Regions from separate parts of the Pseudomonas sp. FFPRI_1 genome, predicted to be linked through region 1. Evidence: predicted binding sites of a transcription regulator. Region 1 holds the regulator's gene; each other region holds the start of a gene.
The links. Region 1 encodes FliA, which starts transcription of late flagellar genes. Its sites were predicted from a motif close to CTAAAGTTTNNNNNNNNNNNGCCGNTAA; they were not measured.
Positions count from the first base shown of each region.

Region 2: a site for FliA is predicted at 2,438-2,465, ahead of ACZ5BO_RS18420 (methyl-accepting chemotaxis protein). Genes of this name have one in related genera too.
Region 3: a site for FliA is predicted at 2,350-2,377, ahead of flgM (flagellar biosynthesis anti-sigma factor FlgM). Genes of this name have one in related genera too.

Region 1 covers NZ_AP029168.1:2,169,530-2,173,615, forward strand. The annotation lists gene flhF (flagellar biosynthesis protein FlhF) at 1-142, shown strand, start outside; gene fleN (flagellar synthesis regulator FleN) at 261-1,091, shown strand; gene fliA (RNA polymerase sigma factor FliA) at 1,088-1,828, shown strand; gene ACZ5BO_RS09825 (chemotaxis response regulator CheY) at 1,994-2,365, shown strand; gene ACZ5BO_RS09830 (protein phosphatase CheZ) at 2,396-3,184, shown strand; gene ACZ5BO_RS09835 (chemotaxis protein CheA) at 3,197-4,086, shown strand, end outside.
Region 2 covers NZ_AP029168.1:4,153,619-4,157,704, reverse strand. The annotation lists gene pnuC (nicotinamide riboside transporter PnuC) at 1-554, opposite strand, end outside; gene ACZ5BO_RS18420 (methyl-accepting chemotaxis protein) at 676-2,310, opposite strand; gene ACZ5BO_RS18415 (undecaprenyl-diphosphate phosphatase) at 2,608-3,438, shown strand; gene ACZ5BO_RS18410 (DUF1294 domain-containing protein) at 3,435-3,857, shown strand; gene ACZ5BO_RS18405 (MmcQ/YjbR family DNA-binding protein) at 3,854-4,086, opposite strand, start outside.
Region 3 covers NZ_AP029168.1:5,945,446-5,949,531, reverse strand. The annotation lists gene ACZ5BO_RS26420 (MFS transporter) at 1-575, shown strand, start outside; gene ACZ5BO_RS26415 (flagellar brake protein) at 635-1,381, opposite strand; gene ACZ5BO_RS26410 (flagella synthesis protein FlgN) at 1,478-1,945, opposite strand; gene flgM (flagellar biosynthesis anti-sigma factor FlgM) at 1,994-2,311, opposite strand; gene flgA (flagellar basal body P-ring formation chaperone FlgA) at 2,463-3,224, opposite strand; gene ACZ5BO_RS26395 (chemotaxis protein CheV) at 3,300-4,086, shown strand, end outside.

The DNA of each region.
Region 1 (4,086 bases):
TCCGGATGATCTGCACCTGCCTCGGCGGCACCAGCTGGTGAGCCGCGCGGTGAGTGTGCAGATGCAGGAGGAGCCGAGCGAGGAGGCCATGGCCGACATGTTCGCCGATCTTTACCACAGCCCGTCCAAGCGGGTGGGCTGAGGTAATCATGAATAGATTGCAGTGTATCTACATCGATGGTCTGCCATGCATTGTTCCGATGGTGAACGCGCAGCCAGTTATGTGGCCCCGTCTAAGTAAGACAAGGTAAAGAAAGAACATGGGCAGCATGCATCCCGTACAGGTGATCGCGGTGACCGGCGGCAAAGGTGGCGTCGGCAAGACTAATGTGTCAGTGAACTTGTCCCTGGCTCTGGCTGAGCTCGGTCGGCGGGTGTTGCTGCTGGACGCCGACCTGGGCTTGGCGAACGTCGATGTCCTGCTGGGCCTGACCCCCAAACACACCCTGGCCGATGTCATCGAGGGGCGCTGCGAGCTGCGCGATGTGCTGCTCCAGGGGCCTGGCGGCATCCGCATCGTTCCGGCGGCCTCGGGCACCCAGAGCATGGTGCACCTGAGCCCCGCGCAGCATGCCGGCCTGATCCAGGCGTTCAGCGACATCGGCGACAACCTCGATGTGCTGGTGATCGACACCGCTGCAGGTATCGGTGACTCGGTAGTCAGTTTCGTGCGGGCGGCCCAGGAAGTGTTGCTGGTGGTCTGCGATGAGCCCACCTCGATCACCGATGCCTATGCACTGATCAAATTGCTCAATCGCGACTACGGCATGAACCGTTTCCGGGTCCTGGCCAACATGGCCCAGAGCCCTCAGGAAGGGCGCAACCTGTTTGCAAAATTGACCAAGGTCACGGACCGCTTCCTGGACGTGGCTTTACAATATGTCGGTGCAGTTCCCTACGATGAAAGTGTGCGCAAGGCCGTGCAAAAGCAGCGTGCGGTCTATGAGGCCTTTCCTCGTTCGAAGTGTGCATTGGCGTTCAAGGCCATCGCGCAAAAAGTGGATACCTGGCCATTGCCGGCGAATCCGCGCGGGCATCTGGAATTTTTTGTCGAGCGGCTCGTGCATCAGACAGCAGGACCGGTGTTATGAGTGCCAGCGGCTACAACCTCTACAAGAAGTCGGCACGTGACAGCCAATACGAACTGATCGAGCGCTATGCGCCCCTGGTCAAGCGTATTGCCTATCACCTGCTGGCGCGGTTGCCGGCCAGTGTTCAGGTGGAAGACCTGATTCAGGCCGGGATGATCGGACTGCTCGAAGTGTCGACCAAATATGACGCGAGCAAGGGGGCGAGTTTCGAAACCTACGCGGGTATCCGTATTCGCGGGGCGATGCTCGACGAGGTTCGCAAGGGCGATTGGGCACCGCGTTCTGTACACCGCAATACGCGGATGGTCAGTGACGCGATTCGCGCAATTGAAGCTAAAACCGGTCGTGACGCTAAAGATCACGAAGTTGCGGCCGAACTTCAATTGAGTCTCGACGATTATTACGGGATTTTGAACGACACCTTGGGCAGTCGGCTGTTCAGCTTCGACGATCTGTTGCAGGACGGCGAGCATGAAGGGCTGCACGAGGATGGCGCCAGTGCTCATCTCGAACCGTCACGGGACTTGGAGGATGAACGCTTCCAGGCTGCGCTGGCGGATGCGATTGCCAATTTGCCGGAGCGCGAGCGACTGGTGTTGGCGCTGTACTACGACGAAGAGCTGAACCTCAAGGAAATCGGTGAGGTCCTGGGAGTCAGCGAATCGCGGGTCAGCCAGTTACACAGCCAGTGCGCGGCCCGTTTGCGGGGGCGTTTGGGGGAGTGGCGAGCGCGCTGACAGTCAGTGTGGGGACACTGCGATCAGGACCGGTGAAGCAAGCGCTGCACCGGTCTTGCAGTATGTGCTCCATGCAGTCGTTGTGTGTTGTGCCGGATTGATTGAATGACGCGTCCAGGTGCTGGATGCGTTTAAGACTGCTTGGAGGTCGAATTGGACAAGAACATGAAAATCCTCATCGTTGATGACTTTTCAACGATGCGGCGGATCATAAAAAACCTGTTGCGTGATCTGGGTTTCACCAACACGGTCGAGGCCGACGATGGCACTACCGCCATTCCGGTACTCAACAGCGGGAGCATCGACTTTCTGGTAACGGACTGGAACATGCCGGGCATGACCGGTATCGATCTGCTGCGCCATGTGCGCGCCGATGAAAAGCTCAAGCACCTGCCGGTGCTGATGGTGACTGCCGAAGCCAAGCGCGAGCAGATCATCGAGGCTGCCCAGGCCGGCGTTAACGGCTATGTAGTCAAACCATTCACGGCTCAGGCGTTGAAAGAGAAGATCGAAAAGATCTTTGAACGCATCGGTTGAGATGCGTAGCCATTGGGCCACGGGGGAGCTATGGAGCATAACGAATCTTCACTGGGCGACTTTGAGTCGACCCTGAAAAAACATGCACTGGAACTGGTCGAGAGCCTTGAAAAAGGCAGGTTTGGCGAAGCGGTGCAATTGATCCATGAGCTCAATCAGACCCGTGACCGCGGCCTGTACCAGGAAGTGGGCAAGCTCACCCGCGAGCTGCATAGCGCGATCGTCAATTTCCAGATTGATCCGCACATGCCGCAAGCCGAGGAAGTTTCACAGATCACGGATGCCACTGAGCGCCTGTCCTATGTGGTCCGGCTGACGGAAGCCGCAGCCAACCGCACCATGGACCTGGTAGAGAGCAGCACCCCGCTGGTCAACGGCCTGAGCACTGAAGCCCAGGCCTTGAGTGCAGACTGGGGGCGCTTCATGCGGCGTGAGGTCGGCGCTGAAGAGTTTCGCGAACTGGCACGCCGGGTCGACAGTTTCCTGACGCGCAGCGAGCAGGAAACCCGTACCGTTTCCGGCCACCTCAACGACATTCTGCTGGCGCAGGATTACCAGGACCTGACCGGTCAGGTGATCAAGCGTGTGACCCAGTTGGTCACGGAAGTCGAAAGCAATCTGCTCAAACTCGTCTTGATGGCCAGCCAGGTCGATCGTTTCGCCGGCATCGAACATGACCGTGAATCGATCCTCGCTGAAAAAGATCCGCAAAAACATCTCGCCAAGGGTGAAGGTCCGCAGATTCATGCCGATAAACGGGAAGACGTTATGTCCGGTCAGGACGATGTAGACGATTTGCTTTCCAGCCTTGGATTCTAGGAGCACCCATTAATGAGCTTCGGCGCCGATGAAGAGATCCTTCAGGATTTCCTGGTTGAGGCCGGCGAGATTCTAGAGCAACTGTCCGAACAACTGGTCGAGCTGGAAAGCCGGCCAGATGATGCGGACTTGCTCAATGCAATTTTTCGCGGTTTTCACACTGTTAAAGGGGGCGCCGGCTTCCTCCAGCTCAACGAGCTGGTGGAGTGCTGCCACATCGCCGAAAACGTCTTCGACATCCTGCGCAAGGGTGAGCGGCGGGTCGATTCGGAACTGATGGACGTGGTGCTTGAAGCGCTGGACGCGGTGAACGGCATGTTCAGCCAGGTCCGCGAGCGCTCCGCAATCACCGCTGCGACACCTGAATTGCTGGCTGCCCTGGCACGCCTGGCCGAACCGGCCAGTGCCGCGCCGGCTCCCGCCGCCGTGGTGGAAGAGGTGGTCGAGGCCGTGGCCGAGCCTGAGGCTCAAGCCCCGTCAGGTGATATCACCGACAACGAATTTGAGCTGTTGCTCGATTCGCTGAATGCCGCCAAGGCCGAAGCCGAGGCTGCGCCTGCTGCCGCACCGGCGGCCCAGGGCGAGCCGGGCAGCGATGAGATTACCGACGCCGAGTTCGAATCCCTGCTGGACCAGTTGCACGGCAAGGGCCAGTTCGCTCCCGATGCGGTAGCTCCCGCAGCGGCCAGCACCGGTGCTGGTGCGGCGGCGTCCAGTGATGAGATCACCGACGACGAATTCGAAGCCTTGCTGGATCAGTTGCACGGCAAGGGCAGCTTTGCCGTGGATGCTCTGGAATCGGCAGTGGCCGCGGCCCCGGCAGCAGCGGCGCCTAGCGCGGCAGCTGCTGGCAGCGATTTGATCAGCGATCACGAATTCGAATCCCTGCTGGATGAGCTGCA
Region 2 (4,086 bases), 2.0 Mb from region 1:
AGCGCCGGGTCGGCGCGCCAGGCTCGCCAGCCCTGCACGGCCAGTAGGGTGAACAGGGCGTACAGCGCCGCTGTCAGGTAGAGATCCTTGTAGATGAACAGGCCGACGAAAATCACGTCCACGGCAATCCACAGCGGCCAGCACTGCACGCGCTTCTGCGCCATCCACCATTGGGCCACCAGGCTGAAACCGGTCAGGGCCGCGTCCAGCCAGGGTTGCGCAGCGTCGGTCCAGTGGGCCATGGCCGCGCCCAGCACCAGGCTGCCCAGGGCCCCAAGGCCCAATCCCTGGAGCAGCGCCGGGATTTGCAACTGGCTGACCGGACGCCCCTGATGCTGCTCTCCGCCCCGGGTCCACTGCCACCAGCCATAGAGTTGCAGCACGGCGTAGACCACCTGCAGCAGCATGTCGGAGTAGAGCTTGACCTCGTAGAAGATCCAGCTGTAGAGCAGCACCATCACCAGGCCGATGGGCCAGCACCAGGGGTTCTGCCTGACCGTCAGCCAGACGGCGATGACGCCGAGGGCAGCGGCAAACAGTTCAAGCCCGGACATGGCGGTTCCTTGGGGGAAGTGGAGAAGGGGGCGGATTGTACCCAGACTGGGCGCCGCACGTCAGGGCCTGCCCGAAAACTGCCGGGCTGGTGCTCGGCGGGTTTTCGGGCGGTTGCGGGGCTCAGACGCGAAATTGCCGGAGCAGGCCGTTGAGCTGTTCGGAGAGTTCCTTGAGATGCCGGCTGGCGGCGCTGGAATGCTGGGCGGCCAAGGCCGTGCCCTGGGACAGGCCGGCAGCCTGGCCGACGTTGTGGTTGATGTCTTCGACCACATGGGCTTGCTGCAGGGTGGCACTGGCAATCGAGGCATTCAGGCCGTTGAGGGTGCGCAGGGCCTGGCCGATGGCACTCAGGCTGGCGCCGGCCAGCCCGGCTTGCTCGATGGTCAGTTGCGAGGCCCGGCTGCTGTCGCCGATGACCTTGACTGCCGCTTCCGAGTGGTTCTGCAGGCGTTCGATCATGCCCTGGATTTCCGCCGTGGACTGCTGGGTGCGCTGGGCCAGCAGGCGTACCTCATCGGCGACCACGGCAAAGCCGCGTCCCTGCTCGCCAGCCCGGGCGGCCTCGATGGCCGCATTCAGGGCCAGCAGGTTGGTCTGTTCGGCAATTGAGCGGATCACCTCCAGCACGCTGCCGATCTGGGTGCTTTCCGCCGCCAGGGTGCGGATCACCTCCACGGCCTGGTCGATGGTCCCCGACAGTTGATCGATCTGTTGCAGGCTGCCGTCGATATTGACCTGGCCCTGCTGGGCCTGGGCCTCGGCTTCACGCACTTCTTCGGCGGCATGCTCGGCGTTCTTCGCCACGTCCTGGACGCCGGTGTTGACCTGGCTGATGGCCGCGGCCACCTGTTCCATCTGCTGGGATTGCTGCTGGCTGCGTTCCTGGGCCTCGGCAGCGTTGCTGCCCAGTTCGCTGGAAGACTGCTCCAGGGCTCCGGCGCTGTCCTGCAACTGCATGACCACCCGACGCAGCTTGGCGCTGAAGCCATTGAAGTGCCGGGCCAGCTCGGTGACTTCATCCTGGCCGTGGGTATCCAGGCTGCGGGTCAGGTCGCTCTCGCCGCTGGCGATGTTGGCCATGGCGTGCACCGTCTCGCGCAGCGGATTGACGATGCTGCGCAGGATCAGCACCACCAGCGCCGTCATCAGCAGGGCGATCACCAGGCCAATGGTAGAGGCCCGCAGTACCTGGGCGCGGAATTCCTGCTGCAGGTCATCGATGTAGACCCAGGAGCCGATGATCCAGCCCCAGGGCTGGAACAGCTGGATATAGGAGGTCTTCTGCACCGGCTGCTCGGCCCCGGGTTTGGGCCAGCGGTAGTCGACCATGCCAGCGCCCTTGGCCTTGGCCAGGCTGACCATCTCGTTGAACACCTCGAAGCCGTCCGGATCCTTGATCGCGGCCAGGTTCTGCCCATCGAGCTTGGGGTTGGCCGGGTGCATGATCATCACTGGCGTCAGGTCGTTGATCCAGAAGTAGTCGTTCTGGTTGTAGCGCAGCCCGCGAATCGCCAGCAGCGCCTGCTGTTGCGCCTGCTCGCGGCTCAGGCTGCCGGCCGCTTCCAGGCCGTGGTAATAGTCCAGTACGCCGGCGGCAGTCTGCACCACATGCTGGGTTTTCTGCGCCTTGGCCTGGTACAGGTCGCTGTGGGTCTGCTTGAGCATCATCAGGCCCAGGGCCACCAGGGTCAGTACCGCGACGACCAGAATCAGCCACAGGCGCTGACTGATGGAGATCTTGCGTAAGCTGTTTATCATCCGGTCACTCCAGATTCTTGTTCTTGTCATAAAAGGCCGCGAGCATCCAAGCATGCCTGCCCCTTAGCGCCAACCCTACGGAAGTCCAATAACATCGCGGCGCATTTTGCGCCTGTCTGTTAGGATTTCGGCGCCTTGAGGCAAAACCTGAACATTTCTGCAGTTTTCACAGAATTTTCATGGGTTTGTGTTGATCTTACGGGCGCCGAATTCTCGGCTACGCTCGTCTCGCAGTGAACGTCTTGAATACTTAGAAGAAGAGGCATGCCAAGCGCATCGCCTCATGGGGGATTGATGGATCTTTGGACCGCCGCGCAGGCATTGATACTCGGGATCGTCGAAGGCCTGACCGAGTTTTTACCCATCAGCAGCACCGGGCACCAGATCATCGTGGCCGACCTGCTCGACTTCGGTGGTGAGCGGGCGATGGCCTTCAACATCATCATCCAGTTGGGGGCCATCCTGGCGGTGGTCTGGGAGTTCCGGGGCAAGATCCTCGATGTGGTGCTGGGTTTGCCGACCCAGCCCAAGGCCCGACGCTTTACCGTCAACCTGCTGATCGCCTTCTTTCCGGCGGTGGTGCTGGGGGTGATCTTCGCCGACCTGATCCACGCCTACCTGTTCAATCCCATCACCGTCGCCACGGCCCTGGTGATTGGCGGCATCATCATGCTCTGGGCCGAGCGCCGGCAGCATCAGGTGCACGCCGAGAACGTCGACCAGATCACCTGGAAGGATGCCCTGAAGATCGGTTGCGCCCAGTGCCTGGCGATGATCCCGGGTACTTCGCGCTCAGGCTCGACCATTATTGGCGGGCTGCTGTTCGGCCTGTCACGCAAGACCGCCACCGAGTTTTCGTTCTTCCTGGCCATGCCGACCATGGTCGGAGCGGCCGTGTATTCGGGCTACAAATACCGTCACCTGTTCCAGCCTGATGATTTCCCGGTGTTCGCCATCGGTTTCATCACCGCGTTCATCTTCGCCATGATCGCGGTCAAGGGCTTGCTGAAGTTCATTGCCAGCCACAGCTATGCAGCGTTCGCCTGGTATCGCATCGCCTTCGGCCTGCTGATCCTGGCGACCTGGCAGTTCGGCTGGGTCGACTGGGCGGCGGCCAAAGCGTGAAGGCGGCACGCAACGAACAGGGCGCCAGCCGCGGCGCACGTATTCAGAATCCGCGCGCCAAGCTGCTGGTGTTCGCAGTGCTTTGCGCGTTGCCGCTGTACGGTTCGCTGTCCTTGTGGTGGCAGGGAGAGTCGATCCTGCCCCTGGCGATCTACGCTGCGGTCAGCCTGCTGACCTTTATTGTGTATTGGCACGACAAGCGCCGCGCCCAGGCGCAGGGCCCGCGCACCCCAGAGAATGTCCTGCATGCGCTGGAGCTGGCTGGCGGCTGGCCCGGCGCTTTGCTGGCCCAGCAACTGCTGCGCCACAAGACCCGCAAGGTTTCCTACCAGACGCTGTTCTGGCTGATCGTGGCCCTGCACCAGGTGTTCTGGATCGACCGCCTGTTTGTGCAAAGCCAGCTGCCGAGCCTGTTCTAGAGCAGCAGGGCAACCTGTACCCGCTTGGGCAGCTTGCTCACCACCAATTGGTGGGAGCGCCGCAGCAGTTGCTCAAGCTCTGCTGCATCCAGCGGGTAGGGGCTGGACATGATGATCCAGTGCGCCCGGGCCAGGTAGGGCGCGGGGGCAATGCCCGGGCGGTCGACATGGCCGAGAAACAGTTCCTGGTCGACCTTGAATGCCAGGGAGTCGCCCCGCAGGTTCTGTA
Region 3 (4,086 bases), 3.7 Mb from region 1:
GTTTTGCATTGTTCCTGGCGGTTGCCGCGTTGCCTCTGGCGATTCTGCCTGAGGTGCCGTTGGAGGTGCTGTTTGTCCTTGGCTTCCTCTGTTCCCTGGTGCAGTTCTGCCTCTATCCACTGGCGGTGGCATTCTCCAATGACCACGTCGAAGGAGACCGGCGAGTGTCGTTGACCGCGATGCTGCTGGTGACTTACGGCGTGGGGGCGAGTATCGGCCCGTTGGCGGCGGGGGTGCTGATGAAGCTTTTCGGCAGCCAGATGCTCTATGCCTTCTTCAGCTTCTTCGCCGTGGTCCTGGTGTGGCGGATACGGCCGAAGGCGGTGACCAATCTGCACCAGGTGGACGATGCGCCGCTGCAGCACGTGGCGATGCCGGACAGCATGTCCAGCTCGCCCCTGGTGGCGGCTCTTGATCCGCGGGTGGACGAGCAGGTGGTGCAGGATCAGATGCAGACCACTCCAGGCCCAGACGCTGCGCCGGCCACGGAATCTGCGCCAGAGGGCGATCAGGTGCCGGATGAGGTGCCGCCGGAGGATCCGGCTAGCGCAGATTTCAGTGGTGCCAGGCCCTAGTGGCAAAAAAAACGGGCAGTTGCCGCAAGGCACTGCCCGTTTTCATTGGCGCCTGATGATCACATGTCGTCTTTGTCGAAGCGCCGTGCTTCACGCTGCAACTGATAGACGAAGCGCTCGACCTGGCGTTGTACCAGGCCGCTCATGTTGTGGAAGCGCACGCCGGCAAAGGTGGTGTCGATTCGTTCCTCGTGGTGCAGGTAACGCAACTCGACCGGCGCTGTCATGCTGCCGAAGGGCAGGGCGGCGATAAAGCGCTCGTAGACCTGGCCCAGTTGCAGGCGCGAGGAGATGTCGCCGTCGAAGCGCAGTTTGCAGCCGGTGGCGGAAATATCCAGCAGCTTGCCGGTCAGGGGCGACTTGAGCTTTTCACCGCCGAGTTCGATATCCACCAGCTGCGCCAGCTTCAATGCCGCGCGGAAGGCGTTGCGGCGCTGGTGGTAGACCACTTCGTCCGGCAGGGTGGTGCGGTAGCACCGGCCATTGTTGGATTCGTCGAGAGTGGGGACGCCGTTGCTTTCCCAGGCGATGCGCACGCCTTCGTGAAAGCCTTCGACGCGAAACGGTTCCCCTGCCAGCATGAAGCGCTCGCCGTCGCGAGGAATCATCTCGTCAAGGGCGATCATGTTGCTGTCGCGGTCCACTTCCACCAGGTAGCTCTGAAAACGCTGGCTGCGCTCATGGAAAGTGATGATCAGCGGGTCGTGACTCTCTTGCAGCAGCCGCAGGTTGGAGGAAATCTCCAACGCAGTGGTGAACACCTTGGGTGGCTGCGGAGCATCTTCCGCGTTTGTGGCATTGAACACGGTTCATCAGTCTCCAGACAAAATACAACTACACGCAAAAACTGGCATTTTGCCAGCATGTTTCACGGCTGGGTAGCACGCTCTCATTTTTGACGGTCAAGCCTGACTGAGTGGGCGTGGCTTCGCAAGCATCGAGGTAGAGCCGCGGGCGTCGTATAGCGCAGGAGGTTCGCCACCGTTGAGGATCTTCAACTGGTTGGCAGTGGTGGCTTGTTGAATCTGGATCGAGCGGCCATTGAGTTCGTTGGCGGCTTGGCAATCGGCGAGCAGTTGAGTCAGCGTGCTGCCTTGCTCAAGCAGTTGCTCGCCCAGGCTCGAGTGGCTGGCCAGTTGCTCGAGACCCTTGCGATTGGGTGGCAGGTCCAGGCTGGCAAGGATCTGCGTGCGCTTGCGGCCATGCTGTTCCAGCAATATGACCAGGGCTTGCTTCTGCGCCAGGATATCCTCCAGCAACGGCATGTCGCGGCCGTGCAGGGCAATGGACTCGGCCCGCAGCAGCTCCAGCAGCTGTTGCGCTGGAGCTAGGTCATCGTTGATCAGTTGCAGTAGGTTGGTGTCGTGCATGGCTGGCCTTGGGGATTAAGCGTCCAAAAGCCTGGCGCGAGCCTGGGGCTAGCGCTGGGCTTCGAAGTTGAGCAGTTTGCTGGCTATACGGTTGCTGTCGACCTTATAGCTGCCATCGGCAATGGCTTGCTTCAACTCGGCCACTCGGGCTTTGTCGACAGCAGGCTGATCGCGCAGCTTGTCAGTGATTTTCTGCAACTGTTGAGCCTCATTGCTGAGGTGAACCGATTCCCCGCTTTTGCTGGTCTCGGCGGCGCTTGCCAGCGGTGCGGACTTGTCGGCATCGCCGATATCCTTGCTGGTGCTGGTGCGCGTACTGCCTGTCAGTGAAGGGGAGCTGTTTAAACGGCTGAAGTCGATGACCATGATGAAGAAAACCTCTGGGTATTTGGACGCTTGCCATGTTTTCGGCCATACCCTGAAAAACTTTAGGCTCAATTGTCGACAAGCCAGCTCAGGTATCTGCGACCCTCTTTCGGCCACAGTTTAGGGAACGAGCGGGGGGAGCGCCAGTCATCTACATGGCGACTTCCACCTGTCCGGGCGCGGTAACTCGGGCCTTGATCACCCGCTGCGAGTTGAGGTTCTTGACTCGGATCTGCTCGCTCATGCCGCCGTTGGACAGTGCTTCGCCGGGCATCCGCACATTCAAGGTGCCACTGCGGGCCGAGATCACCACCTGATCGCCTTTGCGTACGACTTCAGCCTGCTCCAGGTGGGCCAGGGTGATGAGTTGGTCGGCGACCATTGGTCGGACAAGTTTCTGCCCAATGGCCTGGTCCACCGAGGTCAGGTAGCCCTGGTTGCTCAGGCTGATGTCCCGTTCCCGGAGTACCACGTCGTCGGGTTCGATGATGCCGGCGCGCTTGAGCGGGCGCGAAGTGGTGACCACTTCGCGAAACAGCTTGACCTGGGCCGGCACGAATACGGTCCAGGGAGAGGTGCCTTCGCAGCGTACCTTGACCGTGACCCGTCCCAGCGGTTGTGCCGGGCTTTCCAGGCTCGCTGTCAATTCCTTGTCGCACGCAGGCATGCGCATGCGAGGATCCAACTGGTTGACCTGGATTTCATAGCGACCTTCCGTTTGACTGGTTGCCAGGTAGTCTTCTACCGTGAATTCAAGAAACCCCTGAGTGACGCCGATAAGTAGATCAGGCAGGGTGACCGAATCAGCAACGGCAGGGCCGCCAGGGTTTAAAATGCACAACGCCGACAGCCCGCAGAGCAATGCGCGGTAGGGGGATGTCAGGCGTCGGAAAAATGTCGTTTTGGCGTTCATAACAGTTAAAAAGCAAGCCTCGTGCCGTTTAGCATTTAACGGGCGTCGGATCTTAAAGCTTTGGGGAGTCTGGGCATGGCTGGTGTAATGGATTCGGTAAACCAGCGCACGCAATTGGTTGGGCAGAATCGCCTGGAGCTGTTGCTGTTCCGTCTGGACGGTGGGCAGCTCTACGGGATCAACGTATTCAAGGTTCGCGAGGTGCTGCAATGCCCCAAGCTGACTTTGATGCCCAAGTCCAATCCTGTCGTGTGCGGTGTCGCGAATATTCGAGGGGCGACCATTCCGATCCTGGATCTGGCGATGGCTACGGGGGCTGGCGGGTTGCAGGATCAGAGCAATCCGTTCGTCATCATCACGGAATACAACACCAAGACCCAGGGATTCCTGGTGCGCTCGGTGGAGCGTATCGTCAACATGAACTGGGAAGAAATCCATCCGCCGCCCAAGGGCACCGGACGCGATCATTACCTGACGGCAGTGACCCGGGTCGATAACCAGTTGGTCGAGATCATCGACGTGGAGAAGATACTGGCCGAAGTCGCGCCCACCTCCGAGGCGATCTCGGTGGGCGTGGTGGATCTCGAGACCCAGCACAAGGCTGTTTCCCTGCGGGTGCTGACCGTCGACGATTCGTCGGTGGCACGCAAGCAGGTTACCCGTTGCCTGCAGACGGTGGGGGTCGAGGTCGTGGCGTTGAATGATGGCCGGCAGGCGCTGGACTATCTGCGCAAGCTGGTGGATGAGGGCAAGAAGCCGGAAGAGGAGTTCCTCATGATGATCTCCGACATCGAAATGCCCGAAATGGATGGCTACACCCTCACGGCCGAGATTCGTAACGATCCACGCATGCAAAAGCTGC